DNA from 3 places in the Paenibacillus sp. FSL R5-0345 genome. Region 2 is predicted to be linked to each of the others. Evidence: riboswitches for the same ligand, from Rfam matches in the RefSeq annotation. Region 2 holds a riboswitch; each other region holds the start of a gene.
The links. Region 2 has a riboswitch for cyclic di-AMP ahead of R50345_RS00190 (resuscitation-promoting factor). Riboswitches for the same ligand answer to the same signal wherever they lie in the genome.
Positions count from the first base shown of each region.

Region 1: another riboswitch for cyclic di-AMP. It lies ahead of R50345_RS25325 (alpha/beta fold hydrolase); the one in region 2 lies ahead of R50345_RS00190 (resuscitation-promoting factor).
Region 3: another riboswitch for cyclic di-AMP. It lies ahead of R50345_RS24875 (TrkH family potassium uptake protein); the one in region 2 lies ahead of R50345_RS00190 (resuscitation-promoting factor).

Region 1 covers NZ_CP009281.1:5,763,088-5,773,845, reverse strand. Annotated here, with positions in the region: gene R50345_RS25365 (sensor histidine kinase) at 1-44, shown strand, start outside; gene R50345_RS25360 (response regulator) at 60-1,598, shown strand; gene R50345_RS25355 (type 2 periplasmic-binding domain-containing protein) at 1,714-3,417, shown strand; gene R50345_RS25350 (ABC transporter permease) at 3,502-4,473, shown strand; gene R50345_RS25345 (carbohydrate ABC transporter permease) at 4,533-5,435, shown strand; gene R50345_RS25340 (glycoside hydrolase family 43 protein) at 5,483-7,018, shown strand; gene R50345_RS25335 (endo-1,4-beta-xylanase) at 7,061-8,080, shown strand; gene R50345_RS25330 (Nif3-like dinuclear metal center hexameric protein) at 8,185-8,979, shown strand; gene R50345_RS31760 (hypothetical protein) at 9,064-9,237, shown strand; cyclic di-AMP (ydaO/yuaA leader) riboswitch at 9,459-9,645, shown strand; gene R50345_RS25325 (alpha/beta fold hydrolase) at 9,752-10,561, shown strand.
Region 2 covers NZ_CP009281.1:37,008-47,765, forward strand. Annotated here, with positions in the region: gene yabA (DNA replication initiation control protein YabA) at 1-193, shown strand, start outside; gene R50345_RS00165 (tRNA1(Val) (adenine(37)-N6)-methyltransferase) at 371-1,144, shown strand; gene rsmI (16S rRNA (cytidine(1402)-2'-O)-methyltransferase) at 1,141-2,052, shown strand; gene R50345_RS00175 (AbrB/MazE/SpoVT family DNA-binding domain-containing protein) at 2,296-2,550, opposite strand; gene R50345_RS00180 (HD domain-containing protein) at 2,854-4,137, shown strand; gene R50345_RS00185 (TatD family hydrolase) at 4,287-5,057, shown strand; cyclic di-AMP (ydaO/yuaA leader) riboswitch at 5,255-5,484, shown strand; gene R50345_RS00190 (resuscitation-promoting factor) at 5,766-6,929, shown strand; gene rnmV (ribonuclease M5) at 7,107-7,658, shown strand; gene rsmA (16S rRNA (adenine(1518)-N(6)/adenine(1519)-N(6))-dimethyltransferase RsmA) at 7,655-8,539, shown strand; gene yabG (sporulation peptidase YabG) at 8,611-9,513, shown strand; gene R50345_RS00210 (hypothetical protein) at 9,588-9,854, shown strand; gene veg (biofilm formation stimulator Veg) at 9,908-10,183, shown strand; gene R50345_RS00220 (small, acid-soluble spore protein, alpha/beta type) at 10,366-10,542, shown strand; gene ispE (4-(cytidine 5'-diphospho)-2-C-methyl-D-erythritol kinase) at 10,683-10,758, shown strand, end outside.
Region 3 covers NZ_CP009281.1:5,656,592-5,667,349, forward strand. Annotated here, with positions in the region: gene R50345_RS24870 (potassium channel family protein) at 1-301, opposite strand, end outside; gene R50345_RS24875 (TrkH family potassium uptake protein) at 315-1,610, opposite strand; cyclic di-AMP (ydaO/yuaA leader) riboswitch at 1,745-1,926, opposite strand; gene R50345_RS24880 (CPBP family intramembrane glutamic endopeptidase) at 2,241-3,926, shown strand; gene uvrC (excinuclease ABC subunit UvrC) at 4,016-5,974, opposite strand; gene trxA (thioredoxin) at 6,187-6,504, opposite strand; gene R50345_RS31490 (YqzM family protein) at 6,863-7,018, shown strand; gene dnaI (primosomal protein DnaI) at 7,188-8,144, opposite strand; gene R50345_RS24900 (replication initiation and membrane attachment family protein) at 8,163-9,701, opposite strand; gene R50345_RS24905 (YuiB family protein) at 9,990-10,286, opposite strand; gene hemQ (hydrogen peroxide-dependent heme synthase) at 10,697-10,758, shown strand, end outside.

The DNA.
Region 1 (10,758 bases), 1.1 Mb from region 2:
CGTTTGGCATTCCGCTAAAGCTCCTGGAACGAAAAAATAGCTAGAAGGTGAGGGAGCCTATGAAATACAAAGTATTGTTGATCGATGATGAGCCTAGTGCTCTTGAAGGGATGCAGCTATGGATAGACTGGCAGGCGCTTGGCTTTGAAGTATGTGGAACCTCCAGTAATGGCAAAGAGGGCTTACAGTTAATAAAGCAGCTACTGCCGGATCTTGTCATTACCGATGTAAATATGCCGCTAATGAATGGTCTGGAAATGGTTTCCGCCTGGCAGCAAGAGGAGACTAAACCGATTAAGTTTGCCATACTAAGCGGTTATAGTGAGTTTGAATATGCTAAGACAGCTATACGTTATGGCATTAACCATTATCTGATGAAGCCGCTATTCGAAGAAGAGGCGTCAGAAGAATTGAAGGAGATATATCGGGAATTAGAACAGGAAACTCAGAAGCGAAGCTTAAATCAAATGGCAAACTCAGAGGAGGTTGTCTCTCTTCTTAAGAGCATATTGAATGAGAAGGCAGAAGATAAGTCAGACTTTACAGTACTTACACGTCTATCGGAAGACAAAAGCCTTTGGAATATTTGTTTACTACAGACAGACCCAACGATGTATACGGAAATCAGAGAGAAAGCAGTAGCTCTCCTAACGAATACGGAATCGATGTTTCTGATCGATCTGGAGGCTTATTGCTTTGGAATCGTATACGGCTATCCTTCGGAGTCTGATGAGGGTGCTGCAATATATCATGCAGTAGCTCCCTTGCTGAATGAACACCCTAAGCAAGCCATGTATATTGCAGTAGGGGATAGCGTGGGCTCTTTGCTTCAAATAGCGAATAGCTACCGAACGGCGAAAGAAGCGCTAATGTATTATTTTTATAATTCGGATCATTCAGGATTCTTGACCTATCAAGGAACCAAAGATAGTCAGTTCAGCTATCACTATGATCAAATTCAACTGATGGATGACTTAATGAGACCCATTAACACACTGGACATAAAAGGATTTAAACAAGCTGTGGGCTTAGCCTCTCGCAGTTTTCGTGAGATGCGCATTGCTCCTGAGGTTGTGAAGAAGATCGTTATTCATATTATGTATAAGATCGTTGAGTTTACTTCGAAAGCTAGTGAAGTTCAAGTATCCTCCCTGTTAACCCAAATAACAATCCCCGAAATGCGGGACTCGATGATGAAGTTGAACGATTTAATGCGTAATCTTTTATCATGTGGTGAGGCAAGTATTGATATTCTTCTAAAAGAACAAAGCCAAAAATCACAGGGGATTGTACAGGAAATCAACAACTATATTGAAGCGCATTATCACGAAAATCTTACAATTAAAAAGCTGTCGGAGGTATTCTTCCTGCATCCAGTGTATCTGGGACAATTATTGATCAAGAAGAATGGCATTCATTTTAATGAGCAGTTGCATGACCTCCGGATTAAGGAATCTGCACGTTTACTTCAACACAATAAGCTCAAAAACAGTGAGATCGCCGAGAAAGTAGGATATTCCAATTACAGTCAGTTTCTCAAACAATTTGAAAAAAAGATGAAGATGAGCCCTAATGAATTTAAACATGCGAATACCTAAACTTTTTGGGGGTATACCTTTAGTTCTGGCGTATTATCAATGGCATCATCACCTCTATAATTTAACTTGTAAGGGCTTACAATATGGTTTCACCAACAAAATATGGAGGTGCTTTATGGGGGGCAAGTCAATATCAAAGTTCAAACTTAGTCTGATTGCTGTGTTATCCCTAAGTTTTGCTCTAGCAGGGTGCGGTGGAAATAACAGCGGTAATACTGCTAAGGGGGAAAACAAACCGGCAGAAACAACAGCTGCAACTGCAGCTGGAACCGATGACAAGAAGGTAGAGCCTTTTGAAGTTAGTATCTTTCTTGGAGAAGCTGGTCAACAACCAACACCAGATAACAAAATTTACAAGATGATCAAAGAAAAAACAGGTGCATCATTCAGTTTCGAATTCTTGGCAGGAGATCTTAAACAGAAGCTTGGTGTTATGATTGCCGGTTCAGATTATCCGGATCTGATGAGTTCCAATACCCAACTGACGGCAGCAGGCGCATTTATTCCTCTTGAGGACTTGATTGAAGAACACGCTCCGAATTTGAAAGCGCATTACGCAGCTTACTGGAACATGATGAAGGATCCAAATGATGGACACATTTATACACTTCCAAACTATGGTGCGTATAACGGTGAGATGAATACAACTTATTACTCTGGCCCAGCTTTCTGGATTCAGAAAGCCGTACTTAAAGATGCCGGTTATCCAACCGTTAAAACTTTGGACGAGTATTTCGATCTTATCGTGAAATATAAAGAGAAAAATCCAACCATTGATGGTCAACCAACAATTGGGTTTGAGATTCATAACAAAGACTGGAGAAACTGGGGATTGTTCAACGCTCCTCAGCATCTGATCGGGCATCCTAATGATGGCGGAGTAGTAGTTAAGGATAACGTAGCAGAAATCTTTGCGGATAAAGACTATGCTAAGCAGTACTATAAAAAGCTTAATGATATGAATGCATTGGGTATTATTGACAAAGAAGCATTTGTAATGGATTATGACCAATATTTAGCTAAATTGTCTAGCGGAGCCGTACTGGGAATGTTTGATCAGCACTGGAACTTCCAGAAAGCAGAAGATTCACTCAAAACACAAGGGAAAGATATGAGCACTTATGTAGGTTTGCCTCTTGTATATGATACTAACACCAAAGATTATTATCTGGATCGCCCTGCTCTTAACTTGAATAATGGATTCGGGATCACTGTCAATGCTAAGGATCCAGTGAGAATCCTTAAACTTATGGACACATTAATTCAAGAAGATTGGCAAAAAACCCTCACTTGGGGGATTGAAGGCGAAGATTATCAAGTGGAAGACGGTCGCTTTATAAGAACCCAAGAACAACGGGACAACGCAGTTGATGCAACATGGAAGCTAAGTAACAAAGCAGAAGCTTGGTATGCTACTGCTCCTAAAATGCAAGGATACTTTGCAGACGGTAACTCAACGGATGCGGCAGCCCAACCGGAAGAATATAAAGCAGGGTTGGAAGCGTATGACAAGGAAGTCCTTGACGCATATGGATTCGACAGTTATGTAGATTTCTTCAGTAAGCCTGGACCGAACCCAGTGGCTTACCCAGCTTGGTCGATAGATCTAGTTGAAAATTCTCCAGCAAAAATTGCTGATACGAAGATGGGAGAAGTTAAAACCAAGTACCTGCCAAAAGCAATCTTGGCTAGCCCTTCCGATTTCGATAAAGTTTGGACTGAATTTGTTGGAGAACTTCATAAAGCGGATATCAAAGCCTACGAAGATAGAATCAACGAACAGCTTAAATGGAGATTTGATACTTGGAGTGTAAAATAATTTAAGTTTGCTTAAAATCAGAAAGTGGTGGCTTATTAGCCAACCACTTTCTGAAATATATGGATGATGTGGGGAGAAGACTATATGGATGAGACCTTAACGGGAAAAACAGTAAAGCGGCATCCTAAAAGAAAAAAGAAGCAACCTATTACTTGGTCTTTGATTAAGAATCAGAATCAACTAATTTGGATGTCCGTTCCATTGCTACTTTATATTGTACTATTTGCGTACGTACCTGTTTGGGGATGGACCATGGCTTTTCAGGATTATAAACCAGCTAAGGCATTTGGCGAACAAACGTGGGTTGGCTTGAAGCACTTCAAGGCAATATTTACGGACGATACCTTTCTAAGGGTATTTAGAAATACATTGGCAATGGGTTTAATTAATTTCATTCTAGGATTTATTACTGCGATAGGATTAGCCTTACTTCTTAATGAAATCAAAAATGTATTTTGGAAAAGAACCGTGCAGACTATATCCTACTTGCCGCACTTTCTCTCTTGGATCATTGTAACAGGGATTGTAGGTGTCTCCCTTTCGGTTGGTAACGACGGGATTATCAACATCTTACTCATGAAATTAAATCTTATTGACTCACCAATCCTTTGGCTCAGTGAAGGAAAATATTTCTGGGGTATTGTGGGTGCTTCAACCGTCTGGAAAGAGGTGGGATGGGGTACAATCATCTACTTGGCTGCTATTGCTTCTATAGATCCAGCTTTATATGAGGCTGCTGAGATCGATGGGGCAAACCGGTACAGAAAAATGTTCAATGTAACATTACCTGGAATTAAACCAACCATTGTAATCCTGATGATCATGTCCATAGGACATGTACTGGATGTCGGATTTGAGGTTCCGTTCTTGTTAGGGAACGGTCTTACTGCAGACTGGTCGGATACGATAGATATATTTGTATTGAAATACGGAATTGGGCAAGGGAATTATTCCTTAGCCACTGCGGGTGGTATATTTAAAACAGTCGTAAGTGTAACGTTGCTGCTATTAGCTAACTGGACCTCGACGCGGCTAGGGGAAGAGAGGCTGTTATAATCATGGAGAAAACTCAATTAATACCTCAGAAATCTCCAAAAAGTAATGTCGGAAGACGCATGAGAAATATAGGTCTTGAACCAGTATTGTTCGGTACCTTTAATACTGTATTTATGGTGTGTATAGTTATAGTTACCTTATATCCTTTTTTAAATACTATAGCAGTTTCATTGAATGCGGGGAACGATACGATCCGTGGCGGCATTTATCTGTTGCCTAGAGAGTGGACCATACAAAACTATAAAGCTGTTTTTGCCTCAGGTACCATTATTCCTGCTTTTTGGATTTCGGTAGCACGAACAGTGTTATCTACGGTCCTGAATCTATTCCTAACCACAATGCTTGCTTATGCTTTAAGCCGGAAAGAATATGTTTTCCGCAAACCGATTACCATTATTTTCGTCCTTACCATGTATTTTAATGCGGGTCTGATACCAAACTATTTCCTTATTAAGGAGCTTCATCTGCTCAACTCGTTTTGGGTATATATAATACCGTCCATGCTAAGTGCATTTAATATGATCGTTATTCGTACTTATATTGGTAGCTTGCATGAAAGCCTTATGGAATCCGCGAGAATTGACGGTGCCGGGGAGTTCAAAATCTTTATGAAAGTAGTCTTCCCTTTATGTAAACCTGTTCTTGCTACCATCGCCCTCTTTGTTGCAGTAGGTGCATGGAACGCATGGTTTGATGCTTTTATCTACACCTCTTCCCGCCAGCACCTCAGCACATTGCAGTATGAATTAATGAAACTAATACAATCTAGTATGAATGCGAACAGTAACGCAAGTGTAGCTAACGGTCAAGGGGTGACTGCGGAGTCAGCAGGATCAATGGTTACTCCAAAGTCCATTCGTGCAGCAGTTACTATCGTTGCCTCCGTTCCAATTTTGCTAGTGTATCCATTCATGCAGAAGCATTTTGTAGTTGGAATGAACGTGGGAAGCGTGAAGGAATAAGCAGCTTACAATCACTATTAAGGAATAGGAAGGTTGTTTGTTAAACTATGAACCAATCCCTAATCACATACACAAATCCAATACTTCCAGGCTTTTATCCAGATCCGAGTATTACACGGGCTGGAGACGACTTCTATTTGGTTTGTAGCTCCTTCGAATATTTTCCTGGGGTACCTATCTTTCACAGCCAGGACTTAATTCATTGGACACAAATTGGTCATGTGCTCAATCGTGAAAGTCAGCTAGATACACGTAAGAGCAAAAGCTCTGGAGGTATATTTGCACCAACGATCCGGTATCATGAAGGAACGTTTTACATGATAACGACCGAAATACACGGGAAGGGGAATTTCTATGTTACGGCTACGGACCCAGCGGGTCCGTGGTCAGACCCGATTAGTATTCCTTATGGAGGAATTGACCCTTCTCTAATGTTTGATGAGGATGGAAAGGTATATGTAACCACCCAGCAGGGGGCAGATTATGACTCCCACGCCATTCAATATGAGATTGATATTGCTACGGGCGCAGCTTTAACAGAACCAGTTGTCATCTGGACTGGGGATGGTGGACCTTGGACGGAAGGACCACATTTGTACAAAATTAACGGAATGTATTATATCATGTCTGCTTCAGGCGGCACGGCAAAGGAACACCGAGAAATTATCGGTCGTTCTTCCTCCCCTTACGGTCCTTTTGAAAGATTTGAGCAACCGATATTGACCCATCGCGGGACTGATAGTCCCATTCAGTATTTGGGTCATGCCGATTTGATTGAGGATCGTAATGGGGATTGGTGGGCTGTATTCCTAGGTGTCAGACTAGTAGATTCAAAATATACTGTCCTAGGGAGAGAGACTTTCCTTGCTCCTGTAAGCTGGGATGAAGACGGCTGGCCTATGATCGATAATAATGAAGACACTGTCGGGCTGGAGATGAAGGTTCCGCGTGTACCGGGTCATTCGCCAAAACCTGAGACTAGCGGAAGATATGATTTTGATGACCCTGTATTGCCATTGGGATTATCCTTTCTGCGGAATCCGGCAGAGGGAAGCTGGTCACTAAGCCAACGTCCGGGTTTTCTAGCTCTTCGAGGGCAATCGAAAGACCTTAATGAAGTGGGTCAGGTAGCCTTTATAGGCAGAAGACAGCAGCATACTTCAGCTGAATGGAGTACATTACTGGATTTTAACCCTACCGTGGACGGTGAAGAGGCTGGACTCTGTGCTAGATTGGACGAGAATGCACATTATGAAATTGCACTATCGCAAAGAAATGGACATAGAGTGATTACAGCTTATTTAACTGTTGATGGAACAATACATGTGGCTGCAGAGATTCCAACCATTGCTGGGTGTTTATATCTGAAAATTCGGGCGGAGCTAACGGAATACACTTTACTTTATTCTTTGGATGGTCAGGAATGGATCGAGCTATCTAGGGCTCTAGCCTATCCATTATCCCCTCAAGCTGTCAAAGGAAACGGATTTACCGGTGTTCTGGTTGGCTTATATGCGACAGGACATGGCAAAGTGGCGGGGGTTCCTGCTTACTTTGATTGGTTCGACTATCGATCATCATGAGTAGAATGCTAAATATGTACGCTTTTGTAGGGAGGGAAATTGATGAGACAAGCTAGCGATTACTCAGAGCCTGCACTAAAGACAGTGTTCTCGGAGGATTTCAAGATTGGCGCAGCGGTCAACCCATTTACGATACAATCACAGGAGCACTTGCTTGCTTATCATTTCAACAGTATAACTGCTGAGAATGAGATGAAATTTGAAAGTCTACATCCACTTGAGGATATTTATAACTTTAGGGCAGCAGACCAGCTAGTTGCCTTCGCCCGAAAACATAAGATGGCGATGCGCGGACATACCTTGGTCTGGCACAATCAGACTACGGATTGGTTGTTTGAGGATAAGAACGGAGGACCTGTAAGCAGAGAGATTTTGCTTGCACGAGTCAAATCACATATTCAAACCGTTGTAGGACGTTATAAGGAAGATATTTATGCTTGGGATGTTGTGAATGAAGTTATTGCCGATGAAGGAGAAGAGCTTCTTCGCCATTCGAAGTGGCTCGACATTGTTGGCCCGGATTTTATAGCTAAAGCGTTTGAATTCGCCCATGAAGCTGATCCTAAGGCATTATTATTCTACAATGACTATAATGAATCCCATCCCTTAAAGCGTGACAAAATCTATGAACTGGTGAAGTCGCTATTGGATCAAGAGGTGCCGATCCATGGCGTCGGATTGCAGGCACACTGGAATCTATACGATCCGAATCTTGATGATATTCGTGCTGCGATTGAGAAATATGCCTCGTTAGGACTGCAGCTTCAATTGACTGAGCTGGATGTATCCATGTTCCGTTTTGAAGACAAACGAATGGACTTAAAGACAGTACCTGCTGATCTGCTCGAACTTCAAGCAGATCGATATGAAGCGATGTTCGCACTGCTGAGAGAATACCGCGACGTGATTAGTTCAGTCACGTTCTGGGGAGCAGCGGATGACTATACCTGGCTAGATGATTTCCCTGTTCGTGGCCGGAAGAACTGGCCCTTCTTATTCGATGAAGAGCATCATCCGAAGCCAGCCTTTCACCGTATTATCGGCTCTGCCCCAAAATTATAGAGCGGGTAAGCTGCTCAAGTAGTAAAATAACCCGTCCTTATATTAAATAAGGGCGGGTTATTTGTTTGTAGATCAGAAGAATGAAACTCAAAGGGAGGGTTACGGTGAACATTACGATAAGAACAATACTGGAAGATTTAATGGGAACTGAGGAACAGATAGAGGGGACTGTGGATACACTTAAGCCAGGAAATCCAGAAACGGTGGTTACAGGGATAGTTACAGCATTTTGCGCTACGCAATATGTTGTGGAACGAGCGATGGCTATGAACGCCAATTTGCTGATCACACATGAAGGTGTGTATTACAGTCACCATGATACAAGTGAGTGGTTAAAGGATGACGCTGTTTATCTCACGAAACTGAGTTTGATCAAACGTTCTGAAATGGCTATTTTTCGTTATCATGATTATTGTCATCGTCATAAACCGGATGGGATCATGGTCGGCTTGCTGCGAGAGCTTGAGTGGTCAGCTTATGTGGATGAGCAGCAACCCGCTGCTACAATCCTAACGATTCCTGCCATGACAGTAAGTGAAGCGGCTCAGTACATAAAAAGAAAACTAGGAATCCCCTATGTACGTGTTGCCGGTGACCTATCCCAGGTATGCAGACATGTGGGGATATCAGTGGGTTACAGAGGAGGCGGGACAATGGCTATCCCTCTTTTTAATCAGCACAATCTTGATTTACTGATTGCTGGCGAAGGGCCAGAATGGGAAACTCCGGAATATGTGAGGGATGCAGTACATCAAGGTAGATCGAATGCGCTGATTATGTTAGGTCATGCGGAGAGTGAAGCCCCGGGAATGAAATATTTAGCTGAAGTTTTGGCAGAAAAATATCCAATGATTCCTACTTATTTTATTGCAGAACAACCGATCTATCAGCTGCTTTAATCCTTATAAATCGAAATGAAGAATAAATTTGCATATTATGGAGAAAATGATTGGAAACCAGGTCACTGAGAAAGGAGTGTTTCAATGGAAATTCCTTTGGAGGCTGATGAAGTGTTAAGTCGTATCAAAAAGCTTCAAACTGACGGAAGCTCGATCAGCAAAAAACAAGTGAAGCAAAGCGATCCTGATCTTATGAGAAGTGCGCTGTTCTTTTTTCCGAGCTGGGAGCATGCATTGAAAAACGCCGATCTGTTGTAGCCGAATGATTGTATAAAGAAGCCGAGTGGTTCAGGGATTGATCTCTGATGACCGCTCGGCTTTTTCTTAATAAACCGAGTAAACAAGAGCAATAGAAAGAGAAAACGAAGAGTATGCTCAATATGAAATGAAAAGCATGGCTTTCATCATTATTTTGCCCAGGGCTCAACTTTACAAGAAACCTTACACGGAGTATGATTCATCACATAACTGACAATTACATAAGAAGTCCGCTTAATTTCCGTTAAGGAAAGCGGGGGAACCAACAACTGGAAATCGATATGACAGTCGGTACTAGTTATGGGGTGAATCCTGTTACAGATGCTTAATAGTGCATCCATACAGGTAGGGCAACTCTCACTGCCCGAATCCGACAGCTAACCTCGTAAGCGTATGGAGAGAGGATGAATGGCGTATTTGATGATGAATAGCCACAGAGAATCCCTCTGTGGTTTTTTGCTGCGTTTATAAGCACATATAGATATAGAACCTACCTGTGAAAGAGGTGTTAATTTTGCCTATTGCTAAACTGAATGGAACTTCGCTCTATTACGAAATCATTGGAACAGGGACTCCGGTTGTGTTTATCCATGGACATGGATTAACACATAGCATGTTTAAACCACAATTAGAGTATTTTTCTGATAAATATAAAGTGATTCTGTGCGATTTACGGGGGAATGGCAAATCAGGTGAATTGCTGCAGGCTCCAAACGAGATTATTGAAACGCAATGCCTAGATATAATTATGCTATTGAATGATTTGGGCATTCGTGAGGCGGTTTTTGTCGGGAGCGCCTATGGGGGGCTCGTCGTTCAACATATTGCGAAACAATACCCGGAACGGGTAAAGGCGATTGTTGTCGCGGATAGCTTTTGTAGAAGTCATGCATCAACAATAGTAGGTAAAATTCAGCTTATGGCTGCATATTGTAGTTGGTTAATGTATTACGCTCCTAGCGAGCTTGTACTGCCTTCGATTCGTATGATGTATCGCGAACGCTGGAACCTGGCCTATAACGAGATTAGAAGAGGACTTCTCGACAAACGCCCAAGGGAATTGTATCGTCAAAGGCTGGCTACGAGTCATGTGGATTACACTAGATGCTTAAAGTCTTTTAAACGTCCCGCATTATGTATTGTCGGTGACTTTAGTGAATTTGGAGTCAACTGTATGAAGGATATGGTGTCTCAGCTGCCGCATGCTCAGTTAGCGATCATTCCTAACGCATTAGATCCTAGTAATCTGTGTCAGCCGGAGAAATTTAATGCTATTCTTCAGCGTTTTTTGGAGAAACATCAGGATGCTCAGCAGATCAGTTGATCCTAGTGGAGAAAGCACCTTAGATTGCATAAACCTCTTCAGAGTCTTAATGCTCGGCTAACGTTTAAGCAAGAAATGAGGGCGTTCTATAGCTAGGAGTATGAACTGGCTGTGGGACGTTCTTTATGTATAGCAATATTGGGAAAATCTCCCTAAAGTACAGAGTATCGAAATAAAGGCTGGCTCAAAGTAGCGAA
Region 2 (10,758 bases):
GGATCCTACCGTAGATTCTGCGGAGGCGGAAGCTCTTTTAGCTGCCGGAGAGGGAACAGAAGAGGTTGTCGGGGAAGGTTATGACAACTTGGCCCGGCTTTACCATGAAGGCTTTCACATCTGTAATGTTTATTTTGGACATTTACGCACGGAAGGTGATTGTCTGTTCTGTCTTTCTTTTCTTAATAAATGAGGATATCCAGCCGTAGGAGATTGATCCTACGGTTTTTTTTGAATTTAGGCTAAATGAGGTTAACGAATTCAATGAAGCTTGACTCAACAAAACAAAGCATGTGCTTCCCAAGCAAGTTTTGTCTCAGTGATATATTCAATGAAGCTTAGCTCAACAAAACTTTTAGGAGATTATTACATGACTAATTCTTATAACGATATACCTGTTCCACTGTTACCAACGGAGCGGGTGGATGATTTACTAACGCATGATTTACGAATTATTCAAAGCGACGAAGTATTTAGCTTTTCTATGGATGCTGTACTGCTTGCCCGTTTCGCCAGCGTTCCGCCACGCGGGAGAGTCCTGGATCTTTGTACTGGAAACGGTGTAATACCTATTCTGATGACAACCCGAACAAAAGCTTCTATAGAAGGGATTGAAATTCAGCCCCGTTTAGCGGATATGGCTCGGCGTAGTGTGGCTTTGAATGGACTTCAGGATCAGGTTGTGATCCATGAAGGTGATTTACGTGAGTTATATAAAGTAGCAGGGCATGGCGTATATGATGCGATAACGGTTAATCCTCCTTATATGCCGCTTAACGGTAGTGACCTAAAGCTGAACACGCATCAAGCTATGGCTCGTCACGAAATAGGGTGTACACTGGAGGAGGTCATTCAAGCCTGTGTGCGACTAGTTCGGACCGGAGGAAAGGTAAGTATGGTTCACAAGCCACAACGGTTGGTGGATATTATTAGTCTTATGAGAAAATATAGGCTAGAGCCTAAGATTATTCGCTTTGTACATCCACGTGCGCATCTGGAAGCCAACATGGTATTAATTGAAGCGATGCGTGACGGTAAACCAGAGGTTCGTTTACAACCACCACTCATTGTATATAATGAGGACAATCAATACTGTCCAGAAATTATGGACATCTACTACGGTGCTAAAGAGGGTAAATCATGACGATATCATGCCAAAGCAGTTTCCAAAACAATAACAATACACATAAGCAGGAATCAACAGGTTCACTCTTTTTGGTGGCAACACCCATCGGTAATTTAGAGGATATGACCTATCGCGCTGTTCGCACATTGCAGGAATGCGATATTATAGCTGCTGAGGATACAAGACAAACTCGAAAATTGTTAAGCCATTTTGAAATTACACCTTCTATGCTGTTCAGTTACCATGAGCATAATAAGGCTGCCAGTGGACCTGAACTTATCCGCTATATAATAGAAGGAAAAAATTTGGCTCTCGTCAGCGATGCTGGATTACCAGCCATTTCTGATCCTGGTGCAGACCTTGTAGCCCTTGCCATAAGTCACGGTATACCAGTGATTCCTATACCTGGAGCTAACGCAGCTTTGTCAGCTTTAATTGCTTCTGGTTTGCCTACGACTACGTTCACTTTTATCGGTTTCTTACCACGTGAACGTAAAGATATCCGTGCGGTATTAAGTCCTCTTCGTTCGGCACAAGGGACCATACTGTTCTATGAGTCTCCACATCGAGTGGTGAAGACGCTGGCTCATCTCCAAGAAGCATTCGGCAATCGACGAATTGTACTGGCTCGTGAATTGACGAAGAGATATGAAGAGTTTTTACGTGGGACGATTGAGGAATGTGCGGATTGGCTTGCTGAACATCCACCGCTTGGCGAGTATGTAATCGTTGTTGAAGGTGAGAGTAAGGAAGATGCCGAATTGGCAGAATCGGCTTGGTGGCGCCAGTTAAGTATTGAGGAGCATGTTGCACATTACGAAGCGGCAGATTTACCACGTAAAGAAGCTATGAAAAAAGCAGCTTCTGATCGTGGTGTTGCAAAGCGGGATATTTATAACGCACTTCTTGATAAAGCTGAGCAGTAAGTGTTATAGACCGGTTCTTATGCTGAGAGGCTAAGAATACAAAGTTTAATTGTGCTTAAGAGATTTACATGTAGGTTAATGTACTTTGTACAAAGAGGGGAATAAGTCCTTTTAGACACCCTTTTGAGGCGGGAAACTGAAGTAAAAGCAGAAAAAAAATACCTCCCGCGGTCACGGGAGGTCAAGGAGATATGAAAAGGTTAGAATTAACAATTTGATTAGTTCTATTATATACTATTTATTTTAGTTTGTCACAGGGGTAGGAATAGTAGAAATGCATTCATGACAAACTATTTTTCCTTTAAAGTAAGTTACGTTCTCAGCGTTGCCACAGAAAATGCAGGCAGGCTCATATTTCTTAAGCATAATGCGCTCACCATCAACGTAAATTTCAAGTGCGTCTTTTTCACCAATACCAAGAGTACGGCGCAATTCAATGGGAATAACTACCCGACCAAGTTCGTCTACTTTTCTTACAATTCCTGTTGATTTCATCATAACAATCGTTACTCCTCTCAATGTCCAAAAACGCCATTATTCGACATTGTTCACTGTTTTATGATATTCATAATACCAACGATTCCCAAAACAGTCAACCTTTTTTCATATGCTAATTAAGAACTTTTTCACAAAAACTTTGAATTGCCTATCATAATCACGAATTCTAAAAAAAGTGTAAAAATAAACTTTGTCGATTTACCAAGACTAAAATCGGCATCATTCGACAAAGTACGACATAATTACTTATTATATACTTAAATTGGTTAAAATCATATTAAATTTAAAAAAGGAGTTGATCTCATGAAGCAGCCGCTCACAGAAGAAAAGGTTTTCAAAGATCCGGTTCACAACTATATACACGTGCAGGATACTATTATTTGGCGACTAATAAATACAAAGGAGTTTCAGCGTCTACGCCGAATCCGCCAGCTGGGTACCTCGTATCTCACTTTTCATGGTGCAGAGCATAGTCGGTTTTCTCATTCCCTTGGGGTATACGAAATTACACGTAGAATCATTTCGCAATTTGAACGAAGCGGGTATAAGGATTGGATTCCTGAAGAAAGTCTGCTGACCTTGTGTGCGGCTTTGCTTCATGATCTGGGACATGGTCCATTTTCTCATTCTATAGAAGAAGCTTTTGAAATGAACCATGAGGATTGGACTTGTCGTATTATTCTGGAGGACACAGAGATAACTGAGATCTTGCGTGATGTGGAGGAGGATTTTCCTCGTAAAGTAGCTTCAGTGATCTCCAAAACTTATGAGCATGAAATCGTTGTTAATCTGGTTTCCAGTCCGCTAGATGCTGATCGCATGGATTATTTGTTGCGTGATGCGTACTATACAGGTGTAAACTATGGAACGATCGATATTGATCGGATTTTGAGAATGCTGCGTCCTTATAATGGTCGGGTTGTGGTAAAAGAATCGGGAATGCATGCGATTGAGGATTATTTAATGTCGCGTTATCAAATGTACTGGCAAGTATATTTTCATCCGGTGACACGCAGCTCTGAGATTATTTTGCGACAAATTTTCCGTAGAGCTAAGGAGCTTTTCCAAGAGGGGTACCATTTTAGTTTTATGATTCATCCGCTGGAGGATTTGTTCCGTGGAGAGGTGACAGTGAAGCAATATTTAATGTTAGATGAGGCGCTGGTACAGACGGCTTTTATGCAGTGGACGCTTGAAAAAGATGAGCTATTAAGCGACTTGTGTACCCGTTTTATTCATCGTAAACTGTATAAATATGTTGAGATGGAGAATCTTGATACAGATATGATTACTGAAATTCGGAGCAGTTTTGCGGCAGCGGGACTTCACCCGGAATATGACTTGGAGATTGATTTTCCGACAGATTTGCCCTATGATGTGTTCCGTCCGGGAGAAGCCTTTGACAATAAGCAAATCTTGCTGCTTGATCGACATGATCAGCTGAGGGAAATTTCAGAGGTGTCGGATATTGTACGCTCTATTAGCGGCATTCATCGTGGCAGGTATCATCTGTATTTTCCTCAAGATAAGTTGAGACAAGCGCTTACACGATTGCCATCTTCAATAGCAGAGATTTTTGCAAAATAATACAAGAAAATATGGGATTTTTGACAAGAAGGAACGATGTTTTCGTCTTTTGAAATCAATAACTGCTTCTCGTAGAAATAGACGATACAATAGATGGCATGAAATTCACACTGTCTTATGTTAAAAAACAACAAGGAGTGACGGCAAAAATGTTTCTGTTTGACACACATACGCATCTGGATGCACCTCAATTCGACGAGGATCGCGAAGAAGTTATCGCTCGTGCTGTAGAGGCTGGCGTTAGTAAGATGATTAATATCGGATTTAATCGGGAGACGATTCCCTCTACGATGAAGCTGGCAGAATCTTATGATTATATTTATGCTGCAGTGGGCTGGCATCCGCAGGATGCGATAGATATGAAAGAAGGAGACCTCGATTGGATCGCTTCTTTGTGCAGTCATAAAAAAGTGGTGGCTATTGGGGAAATTGGACTGGATTATTACTGGGATACCTCTCCCAAGGATGTGCAACATGAGGTTTTTCGCAAGCAAATCGGACTAGCCCGTGAACTAAAGATGCCGATTTGTATTCATGACCGTGATGCCCATGAAGATGTTGTACGGATTTTGCGGGAGGAAAAGGCAAATGAGGTTGGAGGCGTAATGCACTCATTCTCAGGAAGCTGGGAAACGGCAAAAATGTGCTTGAATCTTGGTTTTCATTTATCGTTTGGAGGACCCATTACGTTCAAAAATGCACGAGTGCCAAAAGAAGTGCTTGCGCAGACCCCGTTAGACCGATTATTGATCGAAACGGATGCTCCATATTTGACTCCTCATCCCTTCCGCGGGAAGCGAAATGAGAGTGCTCATGTGAAGTTGGTAGCAGAGGCGGCAGCTGAAATTAAAGGGCTAACATGGGAAGAATTGGCTAAAATAACGTATGCCAACGCACTGGAACGATTTGGGATTGAGTGAAAACGGGAGTAAAACAGGCGAAAAATAGAGAATGGCCGATATATTAAACTTTTTTAATATAAAAACGGCTGAATATTACAATATTTTAACCAAATTTTTGCTTAAACGTGGTTGAATCGTCCTTTACAACATGCATCAAAACAGGATATCATCTTTTCAGTGATGTGAGCTGTGTTATAGTGACAGCCACTGATTCATGGATCGTCTCGCTGAGTCTCCGTATGGAGAACGGGGGAACCAATATTGACCTGTCGCATGCCTGTATTTTGAATACGGCTTCGACGTGCCACAGGACAGTATTTGATTTCTTCACGTGGTCTTTGGGGTGAATTTAAGGGCAACCGCCATGAGCGGGTGACCTGAAATAGGGCGTCTCTCTTTCGTCCGAACCCGACAGCTAACCCCGTAAGCGCAAGTAAGAGAGGCAACCTCGTGCACAAGCATTCTCTATTCTGAATTTGGAGAAGCCACGAAAGAGTCCTCAATTGAACTCTTTTTAGGCTTTTTTATTTTTGAATAAATAGAATGTTGCCCACATACTGTTATATAACAGGGGTGGGAGTAGCTGTGCCGAGCAGGCGATCCATGAGCAGGAGACGCTAAGTTATTAAGTGCGTGTCCTGTGACAATCTCAAATAGTTTCGTCAAAGGAATTCAGTCCTCATGATATACAATTGACGACGGGGCTATGTAAGGAGGATGGAGAGAATGGGCGTATTCCAACCAGAAGTATCCCATGATTCGCAGTCATCCAGCAGGTCTTTCGCACTACGGTGGGAGCAAGTAAATACTCGCGTACTTTTACTTGCAGGCGTGATTTCAGTCGCTATCGCGCTACTTATTCTGCTGTACGTACACGGTCAAAGTAACAAACAATTATTTTTAGTAATAGACGGGCAGACACAGACGCTTGAAACGCGAGAAGCGCTTCTTGGTGATGTGCTGGAGAAAGAGCAAATTTCGCTGCAGCCGCATGATGAACTATCTTTAGGTCTGAGTGATGAAATAAAAGACGGTGACCGTGTCGTTATCAATCGTGCGCAGAAAATTAGCCTTATTGCGGACGGAGCAACAAAAACGTTATATACAACCGAGGATACAATCGGTAAAGCAATTGACAAAATGGGCATCACCCTAGAAGGTCATGATAAGATTTTCCCTTCGTTAGACACCGCCATTTCTGCCAATATGGAGATTAAGATTGTTCGCATCAACAAACAGACTGTACAGCGGACAACTAACTTACCCTTCAGAGTCATCAAGACAGCAGACCCCTCCCTTACTGTGGGAACAGTTAGAGTGGCACAGGCAGGCAAACCAGGCGTCATGATTCAGCATATTGAAAAGATCTACCAAGACGGAGAACTGGCCTCTATGCGCATGATTGGTAAGGAAGTACAAACGGTAACGAAAGATAAAGTTATTGCCGTTGGTACCAAACCACTTCCTAAGCCGGCTGTAGCTAAGACTACAACAACTTCCAAATCAAACACTACTTCCAAAACGGCTAAGGTTAGCGCCAAGACTAATAACGTCACAAGTAAGGCTGGCGTAGACTTTGAGTACAAGAAGATGATTAAGAACGTCTCCATGACAGCTTATTCATCAGAAGAGCCAGGTATAGGTACCAAAACTGCCTCCGGAACACGCGTAACGGAAGGTCGTACAATTGCAGTAGACCCGAATGTAATCCCTATTGGCTGGTGGGTATATATTGAGGGGCTTGGATTCCGCCGAGCTGAAGATACTGGCGGTGCCATTAAAGGCAATAAAGTAGATGTCTATTACGATTCACTGAGCCATGTGCGTAATTTCGGTCGTAAATCACGTACCGTTTATGTGATTGGACCTGTGAAGCCGGAGTTAAATTAGTTCGGAAGCTTTTGCAAATTATTCTTTGATAAGCTATAGTGATGATAACCGTTAAGGAACGCCAGATGATCATTTCGTTGATCGCAGAGCAACCGCTCATCACTTATAAATTCTTTAACCAAAAGAAGAGGAGCGAAACCTCTTCTTTTTTGCTTTTTTTGGAAGGAGTCAAGAGATATGATTAAGGAATTAATTGTCGTTGAAGGTAAGAGTGATACCGTCGCTGTTAAACGCGCTGTAGAAGCAGATACGATCGAAACAGGGGGCTCGGCGGTAGACCGGACCGTAATTGCGAAGATCGCGCTTGCTATGGAGCGTAGAGGGGTGATTATTCTTACAGATCCGGATCACGCGGGTGAACGAATTCGTAAGATTGTGTCCGCAAAGGTGCCGGGCTGCAAGCATGCTTTCATTCCGGAGAAGGACGCAACCCGTAAGGGAGATATCGGTGTGGAGAACGCCTCTCCAGAGGCGATTCGTCATGCGCTACGAAACGTACATACCTCTTTTGAAGGAGCACCTGCAATAATTGGAATTGACGATCTAATGGCCGCTGGAATGCTTGTACACCCTCGGGCAGCTGAAAGACGTATGGCACTTGGTAATTTGCTTGGAATCGGATATTGTAATGGCAAGCAGCTGTACAAGCGGCTGGCGATGTTTGGAATTACGCGGGAGGAATTTGCCGGAGCTCTCGCCCAAATTGATCAGGGGGGCATTACTTCATGAGTGGTAGAGAGGAAATTTCAACTCCAAAACGGACAAAAGAGATTATTCAACGTTATGGATTTAAGTTCAAGAAGAGCTTAGGACAGAATTTTTTGATTGATCAAAATATATTGGACAAGATTGTAGACGCTGCTGGGCTAGATAGCGACTCAGGGGCTCTAGAGATCGGTCCTGGGATTGGAGCACTGACGGAGCGTTTGGCGCTAACAGCCGGTGCGGTAACCGCTGTGGAGATCGACCGTAGGTTGATCCCTATTTTAAGGGACGTACTTTCCCCTTACCCGCATGTTAAGGTTCGTAATGATGATGTTCTGAATGTAAACCTGCAGGAGCTGTTTAAGGAAGACTTTTCATCCGTGAACAAGGTAAGCGTAGTTGCCAATTTGCCGTATTATGTGACTACACCGATCCTGATGAAGCTGCTCGAAGAGAAGCTTCCGCTTGATAACATCGTTGTAATGATTCAGAAAGAGGTTGCGGAGCGTATGGCTGCTTCTCCGGGAGGGAAGGAATACGGAAGCCTTAGCATTGCCGTGCAGTATTACAGTGAGCCTGAGCTCGTCTGCATTGTACCGCGTACAGTATTCATTCCTCAACCTAATGTGGAGTCGGCTGTAATCCGTCTAAAGGTAAGAGAGCGTCCACCGGTAGAAGTTGAGAGTGAGAAGCATTTCTTTGAGGTCGTCCAAGCTTCTTTCACACAGCGTCGCAAAACGATTGCTAACAATCTCAAGGCTCGTTATTTCCCTGAAGAGGGACGTGAACGTCTGGAGGCTTTACTTGCAGAAGCTGGTATTGAACCAACCCGTCGCGGAGAAACGTTAAGTTTAGAAGAATACGCCCGATTGAGCGGTGTTCTGTTGGCTGCTGGAATCGTATAAGCTAAAAACACGGCTAGTTATGAACCAACTGAGGCCTTTGCCCATACGATGGGGTAGAGGTGGTGGTTGTAATGAATTTAGGAGACTTGGTCGTTCGTAAATCGTATGGCGGTGATTTGACTTTTCGTGTAGATCATATTGTGCAGGACAGAGCCGTCATTAAAGGCACAGATTTCCGTCTGTTGGCGGATTCTCCTCTGAATGACTTGGTTCAAGTGCCTCCTACCCGAATTACGGAACGAGGACAACAAGCACAGATTAAAGCGAATGAATCACTGACACAGCTGCGGAAAGACCGACAGGAGCAAAGTCAGCGGAGCGGGAGCGCTCTATCAGAGGGGGCATGGGCTCCATCGCCCAAGGAAGCTGCTTATTTTGAAGTGCCGGGGAAAGTACTACATCTGGATGGCGATCCGGCGTACTTGAATAAGAGTCTGAGCTTATATGAGCAATTGCGGATCCCTGCTGAAGGTCATCATGTTCATGAGTCCGCAATGGCTGACACTTTATACCGGCTGCTGCCCCGCGTGCGTCCAGATATTGTGGTGATTACCGGTCATGACGGGGTGCTGAAGCAACAGCATACTTACGATCTTCACAGTCTGAGCAGCTATAAAAATTCGCAAAACTTCGTAGCTGCTATTAGGGTAGCTAGGGATTATGAGCGAAATTTTGATGCGTTGACGATTGTTGCAGGTGCTTGCCAGTCACATTTTGAAGCGCTGCTGGGGGCAGGGGCGAACTTTGCCAGTTCCCCTGGACGCATATTGATCCATTCCTTAGACCCAGTATACGTAGCGGCAAAATCGTCGTTCACGCCCATTAGGGATACGGTGAATCTGAGTGATGTTTTGAACAACACCATTAGTGGTAATCAGGGAATCGGCGGTATTGAGACCCGTGGCAGCTTCCGTATTGGGATGCCGCGCCTGCAGAACCTGTCGGCACTAAAAGTGACACCTTCTGCGATTTAATCGACAGGGGTAGGTCTATTTTCCAAGGCTAATAGGTAATTTGGAGTGGCCGAATAGAATAATGTGAAGAGAGGGTGAGCGATATGCTTGACCCTTTTTTTATGTTCAGAGCATATATATTGGGGCACCCGCAAAGTACCTGGGCACGGATCGAAGCCCCCACTTTGGGGGATTTATTACGTGAAATAGCTGCTATCTTTAAAGAACTACAAGGATATGTTTTCTTGCTTAGTAGCAATCGCATTACAGATAACAAGGATATTAGTTCGCCTCTGATTGCCCGCAAAAAAATTCCGTTGACAACCAAATATTCATCATCTATAATTATTTATTTGCTTTGACAAACGCCTGAGAAAGTTGTATAATGGACAAGAAAAGAGGTGGTCGTCAGGCAATGGCTAATAACGCGCTGTTGGAAATTAAACGCAGTCTCGAAGCTCACGTCGGTCATAAGATCACGTTGCGTGCAAACGGAGGTCGTCGTAAAACCGTTGAACGCACCGGTGTCCTGGAAGAAACGTACCCTTCTGTATTTATTGTCAAACTGGATCAGGAGCAGCAAACATTCAAGCGAGTCTCCTATAGCTATGCCGATATCCTTACTGAATCTGTGGAAATCACAGTATGTGAAGACGATGGGCAGATGCGGATTATGTATATTAAAGCTTAATGTCTCACAGGCAGCTTCCTTTGGAGGCTGTTTTTTATTTCTACGAGAACCGGTTGTCCTTGATAAAGGACGACCGGTTCTTTTTGGCGGTTAACATGTCCGGTGAATGATCCTTGTTCTTAGCAAGCATACTAATTGAGCAATGGGTTTATCATTTACTTTCATAAGGGAGGAATTCCGTAATGAGCCGAAGAAAACGAGGCACGATGTCGGAAGAACTAAAGACGGAGTTAGCCAAGGAGCTTGGTTTTTACGAAACTGTAGAACGTGAAGGCTGGGGAGGAATCCGGGCAAAGGATGCCGGCAATATGGTAAAAAGAGCAATTCAGCTCGCTGAACAAGCTGCCCGGAAATCTTAATCTTTAGGGTGTGAACATTTATTTAACGAATAAGGGTGCGTCCAACTGGCGACACCCTTTTATTATTGGACTTCATTAGAAGTTTTTCATATAATATGTTAAGTTGTTTTTACGGGAAAAGCTGAAGGTGGGTGAACGCCTTGAAAATGTATGAGAAGGCACCAGCGAAAATTAATTTGATGCTGGATGTGCTGCACAAGCGTGCTGACGGTTTTC
Region 3 (10,758 bases), 1.2 Mb from region 2:
CCTTGGCTACAACTTGCTTCACTCCAATCTCTTTTAACAAAATTGCCGCCAGAATACTTCGCTCCATATTGTCGCCAATCGCTACAATCCCGCAGTCAAAGTTCCGTACACCTAGTGAGCGCATAATCCCCTCATCTGTAGCATCTGCCACTACGGCATGTGTCAAGTGATCGCTCATTTCCTCTACGCGTTCTTCATGGTGATCAATCCCGAGCACCTCGTAGCCCATTTCCATCAGCTCAAGCGCGAGACTTGACCCAAAGCGCCCTAAGCCGATTACTACAAATTGCTGTGCTTTCATTTCTGATTAGCTCCTATCCAATAATTATTTTACCTTCTGGATGCTTATACAATGGTTTACCCTGTTTAGGACCAAGCGCATACACTAAAGTTAATGGACCTAGTCGACCTGCGAACATAGTCAGACAGATCAGAATCTTACCGATGATAGATAGTTCAGGTGTCAGCCCCATCGTTAGCCCTACCGTGGCAAAGGCCGAGGTTGTCTCAAATAAGATCGCTAAGAAATTACTATCCTCTGTTGTGGAAAGTACCATCGACACAGAGAGGATCAATAGTAAAGCTAGTAATGTTAACGTCAACGCTTTATAGATACGCTCCTGCGCCAATCGATAACGGAACAGTACAACATCTTCACGCCCGCGCAGCATCGCGATTACCGCACCTATCATAATGGTAAAGGTAGTAGTCTTAATCCCGCCACCCGTTGAACCCGGTGATGCACCAATAAACATAAGAATAACCATAAAGAACTGAGAGGCTTGCCGGAGTCCGGCAATATCCACCGTATTGGCACCAGCGGTTCGGGGCGATACAGACTGGAAGAATGCCGATAATATTTTGCCGCCGAAATTAAGATTACCCAGTGTGCGCTGATTCGTAAATTCAAATATAAAAATAACCAAAGCACCAATAACAATAAGCCCAGCCGTGGTAGAGAGTACAACTTTGCTATGCAAAGACAATTTACGTTTTACACGAAACTCCACCAGATCAGACATGACAATAAAACCAATACCGCCGGAGACAATCAGAAACATCACCACGATATTCACTAGCGGGTCATATACATAGTCGGTTAAACTCCGAAAATCCCCAAAAATATCAAATCCAGCATTATTAAACATCGACACTGCATGAAATATCCCAAAATAAATGGCCTTTCCCAGCGGCATATCAAACGCCCAACGTATGGACAGCAGCACCGCTGCACAGCCCTCAATGACTAATGAATAAATAAGTACTCTCCGGATCAGCCGAACAATCCCCTCCATAGAACCTTGGTTCATGGCTTCCTGTAGGATTAACCTGTCCCGCAAAGAGATTTTGCGTTTCATCATCATGGCAAATAAGGTGGCCATTGTCATAAAACCTAAGCCGCCAACCTGGATAAGCAACATAATCACGGTTTTTCCAAAAAAGGTGAATGTCGTCCCGGTGTCCAGCACCACAAGTCCAGTCACACAGGTTGCCGATGTCGAAGTAAACAATGCATCAATAAAACTCACAGCATTCCCGCTCGTACTCGAAATGGGAAGCATAAGCAGCAAAGCTCCTATCAGAATAATCGATGCAAAACCGAGCACCATAATCTGAGGCGGAGAGAGCTTCAGAAACTTTGATTCAGAAACTCTGCGAAACTGTGAAGCCACTATGCTCACCCTCTTATCTTAATTTAAAGAATTCCAACAAAAAAAGCACTGGAAAACCAATGCTACCCTTGGTTCCTGCAGTAAATTAGCCTACGAGGTTAGCTGACGGATTCGGACTGTGCAGGCTGCCCTATTCGTTCCTAGAACGAAATTCACCCCTGATGAATAAAGTCACCTTTTACGGCGTATACTCATCTTTTCATTACTTCTTATGGTTCCCCCGTTTTCACCTGAAATTCGGCTATATACAATTGCATACAAATTATATCTGTTATTTCGATAAATCACAAAGACACAATTAATGGTGATTCATATGAAAAATGCGGTTTGGAGAGGATGTACCAGAAGGAGTGCCTTTTCTCATCACTTTTCCGTGTTTTCCCTGCAATTGCATCGTTTTTCATGAAAAATGAAGAAATGATCACTTTAAATTCATGGTATATATTCAGTTTCCTATTCTATAATATCTCTATTACCCATAAAAAAAATATACGATGATTTTTGTAACTATCATGGCACTAATACTATAATGGAACATAACATTGTCAGTTTACAAGGAGGCGTTACATGAATCCCGTTGGCCAGCCCTTACAGCAACGTGCCCTCTCCAAGTGGCTCATCATCTCGGGCATTATCGGTCTTATTCTATTTATTATGTTTCAGATTGCCCCCTCGGTGCTAAATAGCCCTGCCGGGGAAGATACTACCGTCATCAGTAAGGCGGAAGCCCGCGACAAAGCGATATCATTTGCGGAACAAAAGTTAAACTATACCAAAGCACCAAACGATCAGTGGAATGTACTTTATGAAACGGATTCTTCCTTTTATGGTTATATGTCCCGCGAGAAGCTTTTGGAGGACTATACAAAAAAGAAATTGGATCAACGATATCCTTTTGACATCTTTCGTGTAACACTTAGTCCTTCAGCGGAACAAGAGCCACTGATCTCCGTTGACCTCAATATGTATACTGGCGCAGTTGTCGCCTTCACACAAGGAGCAGAAGGATCATCTGCAGAATCGGCAAGCAATGTAACCACTGGTGCAAAAGAAGAGGACAAGGGTGCTGACTTGTCTTTGGCACAAAAAGAAAATCTTGCCCGCCCCTGGCTTCAGGAATGGGATGTAAATCCCGCCAAGCTGCAAATTGAATCGAATGCAGGATACTATGGGCTCGTGTATACTGACCGTTCCGTTCAGATCGGCGAATCCTTGCTTCACTATTATTTCGATTTCGCTGACGAACAGGTATCCAGCTTTAAAGCCGGATTTACTGCTCCTGCCTGGCATACCTCCTACGTGAAGGACCAGACCTCTCTCGCGGAAAAGCTTACTCTATTCGGTTACGGTCTGCCTACCTTAGCTTTAGGAATTTTGGCACTCATCTACAGCATACTTAGAAGAGAACATACCTCCTTTAAGCGCGGAATTTTCCTAAGCTCGGCTTATTTTGTAATCATGATGATCAGCACCTATAATATGCTTCCTGAATCTTCGGGCGAAGGACTCGAGGTTCAGATCACTTCCGTCATTATGTTCATCATTTATGCCTTATATAGCCTGCTAATGTCCTCCCTGCTCTATTTCTCTTTAGTTGGAGGGGACGGCCTTTGGAAAAAAGAAGAGGGGATGAACCCATGGCCTCGTGCTAAAGAGCCTGGCTATGGTAAATACGTGCTGGATAGTATTCGGGCTGGATACATCTGGGCATTCGTGCTGCTAGGGGTACAGACCCTTATGTTCATCGTATTATCATTGACTTTGCAGAACTGGTCCACTACTGACGCTACTCAATCTCCTTACAACATGAGATATGCTTGGCTGCTGCCTATCGTTGCATGGCTCGCCGGGTTATCCGAGGAAGCTATTTATCGTTTTTTCGGAATCCCTATATTGAAAAAGGTGTTCCGGAGCACGTTCATCGCTTGCCTGATCACTACGCTGGTATGGGCGTTTGGTCATACACTTTATCCGATCTACCCTATCAGCTCCCGTCCTATTGAGCTTACCGTGATCGGGCTGCTCTTCAGCTATATTTTCCTTCGTTACGGCTTTATTGCTGTCATGTTCAGTCATGTCGTGTTTGACAGCATTCTGATGGGCGCTACGCTGATCTTTATGAAGGAAAGCGTGAATGTCGGAGCAGGTATCTTCGCGATTATCATGCCGTTCATAGTCGCCTACATTGTCTACCGGTTTAATCCACCACAAAAACCTGATCCGAAGCCGGTTGAACCGACATCTATCATTTAAAGAAGTAACGGGTGGATAACCGATAATAAAAAAAGGTGTCACAGCAGAAACCTGCTATGACACCTTTTTTATATTTACGCAATCAGGCCCTATGTCGCCGGCTCTTCATCCTTGAGCGCCTCAAGAATTTGACTAGCCAGCTTTTCGCCAATAGAAAGTGATTTAAAATCCTCTATGGAGGCTTCTTTAATTTTCTTTAGCGATCCGAAATGCTTAAGCAGCGCCTTGCGCCGCTTCTCGCCTATACCTGGTATGGAGTCCAGCTTAGAGGTAACCATGGACTTCCCGCGCTGCTCACGGTGGAAGGTGATAGCGAATCTATGCACCTCATCCTGAATCCGTTGTAGCAGGTAAAATTCCTGACTATCCCGAGCTAAAGAGACGGGTTCTGGCGGATCTCCAACCAGAAGCTGAGCCGTCTTATGCTTGTCATCCTTAACGAGACCGCAGACCGGAATGAATAACCCCAGCTCGTTCTCCAGAATATCAATAGCGGAAGAAATCTGCCCTTTACCACCATCGACTACGATAAGATCTGGCATCGGAAGGTTCTCTTTCAACACCCGTTCATACCGCCGCCGGATGACCTCGCGCATCGTTCCATAATCATCCGCACCCACTACTGTACGAACTTTATATTTACGATACTCTTTTCGCGCGGGCTTGCCATCAATGAAGACAACCATCGCAGAGACCGGATTGGTCCCCTGAATATTCGAGTTATCGAACGCCTCGATCCGGCTTAAGCGTTCGAGCCCCAAGCTCTCGCCTAAGCTCATTGCGGCACCAGAGGTACGTACTTCATCTCGTTCAATAAGCCGGAACTTCTCGTCGATTGCGACTGTAGCATTTTGGCAGGCCATACCGACCATCTGCTTCTTGAGTCCACGTTGTGGCACCAGTACTTTGATACCGAGCCACTCCTGTAGAATAGAGGCGCCACCTGCGGCATCAACAACACCTGCTGCTGATGCTTCCGCAGCGGCGATTTCACGTGCCTCAGCTTCTTCAGGCGACTCGGGAGTATCTTCCCCCTTTTGTAGCTCTTCCTCGGCTGGAGCAGCAATGACAATCGCCGGTTTAGCTTCTTTATCAACCACGGCTTCCTCGTCAAGCACATCCGGTAGAAGAATCTCCTGCGGCAGGGCAGGATTATCACTGTAATACTGCGTCACATAAGACATAAAGTCACTGTAGGCTTCCCCATAGAACGGAAAGACGGAGGAATGACGCTGGATCATCTTCCCTTGCCTCATGTACAGAATTTGTACACACATCCATCCCTTATCTACGGCATACCCAAAAACATCGCGATCCTTAGTATCCGTAGTGTTGATCTTCTGTTTCTCCATTAATGCATCAATATGGATAATTTGATCCCGCAGTTCCTTCGCCCGCTCAAAATATAATTCCTCAGCAGCTTCCTGCATTTTCTGCTGTAAATCCTTCTTAACCGCATCATGCCCTCCGCTTAGAAAAGCAGCGATATCTTGCGTAATCTGCTCATACTCAGATTTCTGCACTTCCTTCTCACAAGGCGCCAAGCATTGGCCCATGTGGTAGTAGAGACAGACCTCCTTCGGCATTACGCCGCATTTACGGAGCGGATACATACGGTCGAGAAGCTTTTTCGTTTGCTGTGCTGCATAACCATTAGGATAAGGACCAAAATATTTTGCTTTATCTTTAATCACCCGGCGTGTAACTTCAAGCCGAGGGTGAGCTTCATTCGTTATTTTGATATAAGGAAATGTCTTATCGTCCTTCAGAAGAACGTTATAACGTGGCATATGCTTCTTAATCAGATTGCACTCGAGAATGAGCGCTTCCATGTTGCTGGACGTAACAATATATTCGAAGTCAGCAATATTAGCGACAAGTCGCTGAGTCTTACCATTATGACTGCCTGTAAAATAAGAGCGAACCCGATTCTTTAGAACCTTCGCCTTGCCCACATAAATAATGGTGCCTTCTTCATTCTTCATCAGATAGCACCCGGGCAGATCGGGTAATAGAGCCAGTTTGTTGCGGATATTGTCCAAATTGATCCCCTCCAGCTAAATTGGACCAAGCTAAAACGCCTTCGGCGTCCTTTTAAGGACGGCAAGTGTTTATGCGAGAATTATAAGGATAAAGTATAGAGAGAAACTTATACTCTTATAATTCCATGATTAGTTGGCTTTTAGCGCACAAAACGCCTCCGGAATGAACCGAAGGCGCTGAGCGGCAGGGCCGAGGCCCGAACAGTAGCATTTAACAATTATTGATGTTTAGCTACGATATTTTTCAGGGATTCTTTGGAGTTCAATCCCACAACTTTATCTACCGGTTGACCGTCTTTGAAGAAGATCAGGGTTGGGATACTCATAACGCCAAAACGGGAAGCCGTTTCCGGATTCTCATCCACATTCAATTTTGCAATCTTCACGCTGTCTCCCAGTTCTGCGGACAATTCGTCCAAGATTGGAGCAATCATCTTACAAGGACCACACCAAGGAGCCCAGAAGTCTACTACTACAGTACCTTGACCTTCCACTTCGTTACTGAAGGTTTGGTCAGACACGTTCACGATAGCCATGATATTGTTCCTCCTCTAAAGTTTTACGAAACATTAATCCATTCTAAAGCAAAGCTTAGTTTATGGAAGCTGCTCCGAAAATATAAGTTAATAAATTGTTTCATGTAATATGATAACCAAATTACCACTTACCGACACAATTCCAGTATAACATATCTTTAAGGGATATGTTATATATCACATACAATTATATTGCCCTCAAACTAATTTTATTTACGTTACTCTTTTCTTTACAATCTCCCCAGCCTTTCGGTATACTCTAAGAAAGCGCATTAAATGTCAATGACTTATTTCATAATGATCAACTTAATTTGCATCTTAACAATACAGGCATTGTCCCTGTAAGGAGGCAGAAGCTATGGATGTCAACGCGCAAGTACGGGACCCACGAGAACACATCAACGAAGAACCCCGCAATGATCTAGGCGATTTAATGAATGGATTTTTCGGAATGACTGCATTTATGACCGTTGTCTTTTTCGGCATGGTCATCATTAAGTTCATTTCGGAGTAAGGGAATCATCGTAATATAAAAAGAGGCTGTCTCAAAAATAGCGAATGCTACTTGGGGCGGCTTCTTTTTTTTAAAAAGTAATTTAGAGAAAGAAAACAGAGAACAGCGACCCTCCAATAAACGGAGAATCGCTGCTCTCTCTGAATTTTAAGGTTTTGAATACTCCGGCTTATCTAATTGTCCCCCGTTGATTCTCCCCGTGTAGTGGAATAACATCCACAAAAGGAGCAATACGATCCATCAAACGTTGGCCTTTATAGATCTCCTCGCCATCCTTGCTTGTAAAGCTAAGATGTTTCTCCAAACCATCGAGCGGATAATTCGAGGTATAGAAGGTTGGTTTACGGTTCATCCGATAATTTAGAATCGCGCCAAGCACGTGATCACGTGCCCATGGATTTAAGTTCTCTGCACCAATGTCATCAAAGATAAGCAAATCGCAGTTTTTCATCGTATCCACGGTTTCCTTTAACTTCTGGCCGTCCATCATAATCGATTTTAAATCCTCGATAAAATCTGGCATATATACGATAACTCCAGTATAGCCGGCAACAGCAAGCTCATGAAGCAAGTAACACATCAGAAATGTTTTACCTGTTCCAAAGGTTCCGTGTAAATAAATCCCGCGTGAGGTCAGACCTTCATCTTTAACGCTTGTAATATAATCAAATATTTTATTAACCGCCGAGACCCGGCGTGGATCCTTGCCCATAATATCTATTTCATCATAACCGCCATTAAGCACACGCTCGTCCACATAAAAGCTGCGAATACGTTTGCGGATACTATCCTGACTATCCTGTGCCACTTTAAGACGGCAAGGCGTTTTGCGTTCATATAAATCCGTTGAACCATTCACAGTCTCTACCGTAAGTTTACTATAATGCCCCGGAAAATCATTTGGACATTTCTCAAGTCCCGGACAGTTCGCGCAGTTGCGACTTTCCTCAACATATTGATACAGACGGCTCATATGAAGCCGCAGTCGCGATTCATCCAGCTCAGGATGTTCGGACTGCAATGCCTTCACAAGTGGATGATTGAATAACCCCTGTTCAAGATCGCGTTGACGCTGCCGTAGAGTTGGATTGTTGATCGAACGAAGTACATCGCCCATAGACTCCATAGTTCCACCTCTCTTTCATTACGGCGCTTGGGAAACGCCTTTTTTCTTGCTGGCTTTAATTTCTGCCGCTTTCTTCATCATCGCCGCGAATTCCTCTTCCGATACCGTTCCGGCACTTCCATCGTCCAGCCCAATCGGTATTTCCGGCTTGGCCGATCTGCCTGCATTTTTAGCATATGAACGTGATCGTGGTCCTGCTGCCGTGTTAGTTGTGGCACCCTTGCCCTTCACTTTGGACTGATCCCTGATATATTTTACAGCCTTCTCGTAGGTGTTCACTTGTTTAACCAGCATATTGGAAGCAATAGCCTCCACAAAATTGCGGTTCATTCGTTGTTCTCCACCAGAGGCTACCATAGTCATTAAATAATGAATAAGTACGTTGATTACTTCACCGCTTAGCTTATAGTTCAAATCTATTTTCTCGAACATATCCATCAAATGACTGGGTACTGCACCTGGAAAAAAGGTTTGAAGCAGCCGCGTATAAGGTTCGTTCCGCAGCATCATATTATATTGGTGAATGTCGCATTTGGACAAAAATTGTGGTGGTACTTCTACATAATACTCCATCTCTACAGATTGCTCCGGTGGCGCAATAGAATCATCATTCTCTTCGGAGGCACTGGCTCGGATGGAAACAACCTTAGCAGCTGCAATTTCACGCTTTTCCTGCCGTTTCATATCTTGCCTGAAATGCTGGCTGGCTTTATATTGCAGTGCATCCAGTATTACCTCGCCTTCCGGCGAGAACACGCCATCTTCATCCAGCAGACGACATAAATCCTGTGGACTGAGTTCATACTTATGAGCTACATAGTTAATAACACCCATTTGAGTATGGTCAAAGCGAAGTTTTTCTACATGAGCCCGGTTCACAGACTCCCGTGGAAAACGCAAAATAATATCGCTATATCCAATCGCCTGTTCTCCCGATTCACGCATGCCGGGCTGACGCACAGAGGCCACTTCTGCAAGTGCCTGTTCCAGTTCATAATCAATGACATGTGTATTTAGTTGAAAAATATCATAAAAAGGCACGGAGATATTCTCTTTGCCTATGGATCTGCGACTCCACTCTTCTGGCTCTCGGTTCCAGAATTGTTCCCGTAAGGACAGCACAGCAAACTTGCCGATCTTATCGCGTAATAGCAACGTCAAATGCTGAGTAGCAAAAAAGTCAGCTGGCGATAGCGGCGGCATAAGCTCATATTCATATAAGTAATCATCGGTTTCCGGCACATAGATTCGACAGGTCTGCAACAGACCTACCGCTTCTAACCGGGAAGCCTGATCTATTAAATATTTGCGGCCTTTCTCATTCGGTTCAACGCCTAGCGTCATAAATAATCTGCGCTGTTGCTCCACTCCAGAATAGCCAATGCTATCTGCTGGCACATGTTCAACCAGCAAGCGATAGAAACTGATTGCAAAAGCTCCTACCATAGGTTGATACACAGAGCTAAGCATACGTCCATCTATAACACTAAGACCAAATTCGCGGGAAACGCAGTACCGATGATGTTCGGTGAAATGATGTAAGTTACTCATGCGCATCTACGGATACCCCCTTGTTTTCACGAATTCATACAGGATTCTATTCTATCATAAAAAACGTCGCCGGAAATGTAAATAAACTACCAATTCCGACTCTTTTCGCTATATAATCAGCTTTTTCTTACGATTATCTGCCTCTATTAAACAAGAAGAAACGGCTTCGCTGTCCTCTGAAAGAGGAAGGTTCCGTTTCTCGCTGAATTTCAAAATTGATTCTTAGCACCTAAAAGCTTATATGTTCAAAAAAACGACTCTCACATCAGAGCCGCAGGTCTTCCAATTAAATCTTTAAAACATCTTGTAACCACCAAAGCGCAGTTTTTGAATGGTCCATCCACTCAATATAGCACCTGCAAGACCAGCAACACCCGTTAAGTAATCAACAAAGTGGAAACTGGAGAGATGCTCCCAAAGCGACATCGCGCTTCTATCCCAAATGGAATAGACTACGACGGGTAGAATAATAAGAACGAATAGATAAGCGGGAAACCAGGTTGTCTTCATTAACATGTTAAGAATAAATCCAATACCAAACATCATCACAAAGAATAAAACGGTTAGGATAAACACTGGAATAAACCCCATGTTACCGCCACTACCCCTTTCTATAAAGAAGCGCACATCTTATACGAGCTAGTAGTAAGTTTACTAGAAAAAATGTCACGAAGCAATGAACTTTATTCAAATTTAGGCCTAATTCACTTACAACAGATTGTCATCATTTGCTCTAAGCAACTCGATTGCGATACAATGCATATAGATTAATGAATCGTACATAGTCTATGATGCAGGAGCTTCGTAGCAAGTTTTACACGATGTTATTCAGCGAAGCTTAGGCTTCGTAAAACTAAGTGTATGCTCTCGATGCAAGTTTTACACGATGTTATTCAGCGAAGCTTAGGCTTCGTAAAACTAAGTGTATGCTTTCGATGCAAGTTTTACGCGAAGTTATTCAGCGAAGCTTAAGCTTCGTAAAACTTTTAAGGAGTGAGATCATGAACGAAGCCGCTATGACACTGGAAGGCTGGTATGCATTGCATGACTTCCGCTCACTGAA